DNA from 2 places in the Anaerostipes sp. CAG:276 genome. Region 1 is predicted to be linked to the other one. Evidence: riboswitches for the same ligand, from Rfam matches in the RefSeq annotation. Region 1 holds a riboswitch; the other holds the start of a gene.
The links. Region 1 has a riboswitch for cyclic di-GMP ahead of QVP35_RS06505 (hypothetical protein). Riboswitches for the same ligand answer to the same signal wherever they lie in the genome.

Region 1 (3,173 bases):
TTGGAATTCTTCAGACGACAATCCAGTATTATTTCTTTTATGTGGGACTTGCGCATACCACGGGAGCCAAGGGGTCGATTATCAACTCATTTACAGCATTCTTTCCGGTAGTTTTGGCTCCGTTCTTCTTTAAGAGCGACCGGCTGACGGCGAAGAAAATCATAGGATGTGCCGTCGGACTTTCCGGCATCGTCCTGATCAATCTGAAAGGAGGGAGTCTCGGCGGATTTGCCTGGAATGGAGAAGGATTCATTGTGCTGGCAGCACTGTCACAGAGTCTCGCATCCATTTACAGCAAGAAACTGGCACAGACGATGAATGTGATGCTGATCGCCGGATATCAGCTTCTGCTTGGAGGAAGCCTGCTTTTGATTTTTGGATATGCGGGAAACGGAACTTTGACATTCCAAACAAGCGGACTGATCCTGCTTCTTTACATGGCTGTCCTTTCTGCTGTTGCATTCAGCGTCTGGACCTGGCTTTTATCCCATTATCAGGTCAGTTCCATTTCCATCTATAATCTGCTGATTCCGGTGTTCGGAACACTGCTTTCCGGCCTGCTTTTAAAAGAAAACGTCTTTACTGCGGTTAATATCGCATCCATTCTTCTTGTATGCGGAGGAATTGCTGCAGTGAATAAACAGTAGGCAGCATGTTTTTCGGAAAAAGCCATATGAATGTTGTATTCATACGGCTTTTTCATTGTAACAGTTTCTGGGATGAAGTATATTAGAAGAAAGGAATATTACATATTGGGCAAAACAGGTGAAAGCCTGCGGCGCAAAGCTAAAGGGTCTAAGATTTTATTGATTATGACAGCCAGCTGCAGTTTTTATGCATTGCGTTTTTAGGACAGCAATGCATTTTTTGTTACTTAGGAAAGACCTTGTCACGCTAATGCGTGAAAGTCTTTCCTAAGTAATAACAAACGCTCCGCGGGTTGTACACAGATGCGCAAGGAAATTATTTGACTACGTCAAATCGCATCTGGCACGCAAAGTTGTCAAACCCCTCAAAGAATGAGGGGGGTGGGAGTTGAAGTGGGATTGCCACTTTGTCCAATTATTATGTGGGACATATACAAATATATTGAGGGGGAACAAAGTTGAATTTAACAGGATTTAGAAGGATCACAGCTTGTTTCCTTGCCGCAGTCATGGTATTTTCAATGCTGTTTCAGACAGTGAAAATATCTGCGGCGGGAAGCACCGTCAAATCATCAGGCCTTAAGACGGTCTATCTGACTGGATCAGACGGATATCCGTCTGGAGACGGCAGTACAAAGGAGCAGCCGCTGCATGATATTAATGCGGCGTTTCGGGCTGCAGCGGATGGAGGAACGATTGTCATTATTGATTCCTATGTGGATCAAAAGGGGGTTACAACGCCTGAGGAGAAAAAACTTACAATCCGGGGAGAACATCCGAGCGTATCTCTGACTCTCCGTTATGGGATAACTCTGGGGAGTGATCTGAAGTTTGACAGGATCAAACTTGAGACTACTTCTGTTGATGAGGAGGCCAGGCGTTTTTTATGTCAATGGATATTCGTTGACCCTGACCGATACGGTCCAGTGTTTTGTGAATGAAAATGACAATCAGAAAGCCTATATTTATGCGGGAAGTCCGGACACCACAGAAGTCTCAGGGCGGAGGGCAAGGATTGATGTGGGCGGCGGAAACTTTGCCGGAATATACGGTTATGGGAAAAACGGGGCAAAAGTTTTGGAAGGAACAGAGGTTACGATCAGGGACAATGCCCTGACCGACCGGCTGGACACGGCATCCGTTGTAAATATCTATACAAAACAGAATCTCAGGGAGGCAGCACGGAATATTGACCTGCTGAATATTGCCGCGCCTCTTAACACATATAACCTGTTTCAGGTTAAAAATGTGACTCTTAGCTCTATTCTGGCGATGGGCGCTAACGGCGGAACCACGCTGGAAGGGAACCTGAATATGAAGGGAGACGCCAATCTGGACATCAGCTCTGATCTTTATGTCAAGGGGACGGTAAATGGCTCGGGAACGATCACTCCATGGTTTAGGGGACAGGTAGTTTCGGAGAGAAAAGATTCAGACGGACGTCTGTCGTTTTCAAACGATGTGAATGCATGGGAGATGCGCACAGAGGAGACGTCATCAGGGAAACGATGGTTTGCCGCGCCAAAAAATAAGGAGAGTGTGTATTTTATTAACGGAACGTCGGGGAACGACGGGAATACCGGGGAGTCGGCAGACCAGGCATTTGCATCTGTACAAAAGGCTCTGGAGGCCGCCAAATACGGGAAACAAAACATATCCTTGATTATCTCGGGAGACACGACAGTCGATGAGCCGCTGGAACTTTCCCTGCCGGGACACACGTTTTCAATTTCCGGTATCGGATCTGCTCCCGCTAAGCTTACGGTCAGCAAGCCTCTGACAATCAGAGAATACACGGAATTCAGCTTTTTGACCATGGACTTTACGGGGTGTGCCGGACAGGACGGCATTGTGATCGACACAGATATGGCTGTATTTGAAGATAATCTTACGATGGAGGGGACTCCGCCTGATATCAGATATATAAAATCTGTAGATGCGGGACAGCAGGTAGATATATTCAGCGGCACTTACGGGAATATAAACGGAGAAAATGAGGAGGCATTCCTTATCCTGCATAAAGGATCTATCCAGGGGAAAATCAGCGGCTGGGGCTATATTAATGCGGCACCGGAAGAGTGGAACAATGATGCTGTATTTGTAGGAGGAGGCATTGAGAGCAGCGGCTGGCTGACCATATTAGGAGGAACACAATCTTTCACCGTAGATGGAGATATTAAGTCAGGATCACTGGAGACAGACGGACAGGAGGCAAATCTTCAGATCACCAGCGGAAGCCAGATTACTGTTAAAGATTTTGATCCTCAGGTTTCAATCACAGTTCTTCCAAAACAGGGAATGATATCCGAGGGTATTTATGTGACGGCAGATTCTTTTGTTGGAAATACTGAGATTTCCAGGGTCAGGCTAAAAAATACCAAGGGGTATGTGCTGCCTGTCCAAAAAAGCGGCAAAAAATATATCGGAACATTGAAGGAAGCCCCGCAGCTGGATGCGCCCAGAAAGATTACTTGGGATGAAAAAGGATTCGGTGAACTTACGTGGGAAAAAGTTCCCGGGGCATCC
Region 2 (3,173 bases), on a different contig from region 1:
CATTCAGGGAAGAACATTGGAGGAACTGAAAAAGGAGAGCCAGGAGCAGTTTCAGGAACTCGATTTGATGGAGCATATGGAACGCTATTTAGGGAAAGGCCTCTCACAAAAAGAGGCTATGAAACTGGTGGCCAAAGACCGCGGAGTAGGAAAAAGAGATATTTATCAGGAGCTTCTCCGGTATAAGAAATAAAATAACATCAAAAAAAGGACATATCATCCAGCATATGTCCTTTCACTATATCCCACTGCTTTATTCTGCAACATTTAAACCAGCAAGTTTCGCCAATTCAATGATAGAACTTTTTGACACTTTCTTGCCTTTGTACTCAACGAGATCATCCATTTCGCCAGTAAAGATGTCTGCTGGATTGTACTTTTTCAATATGATCGTATCTTCGTCAACGAAGATCTCAAGGGGATCCCTCTCATTCACATCCAGATTACGTCTTAACTCAATTGGTAAAGTAATACGTCCCAGCTCATCAAGCTTTCTTACAATACCTGTACTCTTCATATTCGCTTCCCTCCTTGCAAATTAGTAAACTACTATACCTAACAATATCATACCTCACAAAGCTTGTCAAATCCGGGCTTTGAAGCATATTCTTATGGGGAAAAGAATAGGATACACTAAGAACGAAAAAGGAGTTTTTCTTTGATCAATTATATATGGAGTATTTTAATCTTAGCAGGTATATTAATAGGAAGTATAAACGGTAATCTGAATGCCGTATCAGACACGATTCTGGATTCTTCTAAGGAAGCTGTACAACTCTGTATCCTGATGTTCGGGGTCGTGGGGGTATGGTCCGGGATTATGAACGTTGCAGTCTCCTTAGGCCTTGTAAAAAAGCTTGAGAGACTCATAGCGCCCTTTTTAAAGCTTCTGTTTCCGAGGTTGAGGGATAAGGAGGCAAAGGAATACATCAGCACGAATATCGTGGCTAATCTTCTGGGACTTGGATGGGCCGCAACACCGTCAGGGATCAAGGCAATGAAGGCCCTTGACAGGATCAATCCGCACAAAGGTGTCGCCACCAGGGAAATGTGTATGTTTCTGATTCTTAACATTTCATCTTTACAGCTGATTCCGGTCAACATCATCGTATTCCGAAGCCAGTACGGAAGTGTGAATCCGACCGCGATTGTTGCGCCGGCCATTGTTGCAACCTTTTGTTCCACGATCGTAGGAATTCTCTTTGCAAAGATCATCGAGAAATTTCAGAAAAGCACTTGATTTTTAGAGACAATTTGTATATGATGAGAATATAGGTTTAGAAAGAGTAAAATAAATAGGCAAAGCTGCCGAAAGGCAGTGACGCAAAGCTAAAGGGGCTATATCGTATAGGGAGTATGATCGTGCCAGCCAGCTGCCTCATAAATTATTATTTATGTGTAGATTGAGAATCCGTTGGATACTCAGTCTTTTTTGTTTCAAATAATAAATGGGGGTATGAAAATGAGTAAAAAGGTAAGAAAAAGTCTTGCAGTTCTTGCGGCTTTTGTGCTGACGATATCATTTATCGCAGGGAATGGTGCGTTCACCAATGTCCATGCACAGGAGGCGGAAACAGAAACTGCATCAGAACAGATCACTTCTACAACAGAGGCTTCTTTAGCAACTGAGGAAACAGCTGCAATGGCCACAGAATCTGTCACAACAGAGCAAAAGGCCGCAACAGAGAGTAATACAGAAGCCGCAAAGGCCGAGAGCACTGCATCTGTCACAGCAATTCAGAAAAAAACAGCCGTAAAGTCCGTAAAACAGGGATCAGATCCTGTGGTGACAAACGGCGATTTCACCAAATACTTAACTAAATTTGCATTTACAGACCATTTAGGAAATCCGTTCACGGAGTCTCATCCTGTCACAAAAGACAGCAATGTGATCATCAGATATGAGTTCAAAATTCCGAATAAGGAAACCATTCAGGGAGGATCCACTTATATTCTGAAAATGCCGAACGTGTTCCAGTTAGATGGTCTCAGCGGCGCTGCGCAGAAATTAAATAAGCAACAGGCAGGCGCTGTAGAGGAAGTTCCGAACTGGACCGTAAACAACAATGCAACCATCACAGTAAAATTTCCAAAAACGCTGACTCAATCTAATATTGAAGGGTTCATGGAGATTAGCTGCAGCGTGGACGCAGATCAGTTAAAAGAAGAGACAATTATTTTCGATCTGGGACAACTTGAGGGATTCGGGCAGGAGTATCAGACTGACTTTAAACCGGAAGTGGAAAAGAAAAGCCCTGAAGTAGCGAAAAAGGGAACGCTGAACAGAGAAGACCAGACCATCACATGGACGGTCATTGCCACACCGGATAAGGGAGACAATAATCTGGAAGGATACACCCTGATAGATACGTTTGATAAAAAACAAGTCTTTGTAAAAGGTTCCGTGGAGTTAGACGGAACAAAAACTGCCGATCCGGAACTAACTGACAATGGATGGAACTATAAGTTCGGAAAGATCAGCAATGGTTCCCATACATTAACTTACAAAACAAAGCTTACGGATGAATTTTTTGAATCAGATTATAAGTCCAATGGTGCAAAAGATATGTCTGCCATTGCAGCTAATACTGTAACAATTAAGACAGGGGACAGTAAAGGTGAAGCTTCAGCCGATGCTTCAGTCCGGGTGGTAAGATATGCATTTTGGAAAGATAAAAATGCATCCAATAATATAGGATATGATGACGATGCAAAGAAGCCGTATCTTGGCTTTCAGCTGAAAGGTTGGTACGATACAGCGGGCAGAGAACTGCCGGTTACATTTACAGATAAGCTTCCAGAAGGAACCTCACTGATGGAGACAGAAGGACAGCTCACAGTGAAATATGGCAGCGGCAATGCAGTGAAACTTACAAAGGCAGCAGGAAGTACACCGGGTGAAAATGAATATACGTATGATACGGCAACACGAGAATTTAAAGTAACACTTGATCCAAAGTACAACAATAACTTTGTCTATGTCAATTATAAGATCTGGCTGGATACCGAGGCGGCTGTAAAAAAAGGAAGTGTAAGAAATACTGCAGTCATGACGGTTGGAAACCATGTAAGCATTTCTGATTATGAGGATTCCAGCTGGGGAAGCGGATATCAGAAAGGAAAGCTGGGACTTACAAAGTCAGGAGCCTTTGCAAGAGTTGAAGATGACAATA

Region 2: linked by a shared signal. The riboswitch ahead of QVP35_RS00920 (MSCRAMM family protein) and the one ahead of QVP35_RS06505 (hypothetical protein) in region 1 are both predicted to bind cyclic di-GMP.

The regions. Positions count from the first base shown of each region.
Region 1 is NZ_FR889182.1:167,752-170,924, reverse strand. It holds gene QVP35_RS06510 (DMT family transporter) at 1-647, shown strand, start outside; cyclic di-GMP riboswitch class I at 746-831, shown strand; gene QVP35_RS06505 (hypothetical protein) at 1,106-1,588, shown strand; gene QVP35_RS06500 (Ig-like domain-containing protein) at 1,551-3,173, shown strand, end outside.
Region 2 is NZ_FR889171.1:5,694-8,866, forward strand. It holds gene rsmI (16S rRNA (cytidine(1402)-2'-O)-methyltransferase) at 1-193, shown strand, start outside; gene QVP35_RS00910 (AbrB/MazE/SpoVT family DNA-binding domain-containing protein) at 254-517, opposite strand; gene QVP35_RS00915 (hypothetical protein) at 659-1,240, shown strand; cyclic di-GMP riboswitch class I at 1,289-1,381, shown strand; gene QVP35_RS00920 (MSCRAMM family protein) at 1,463-3,173, shown strand, end outside.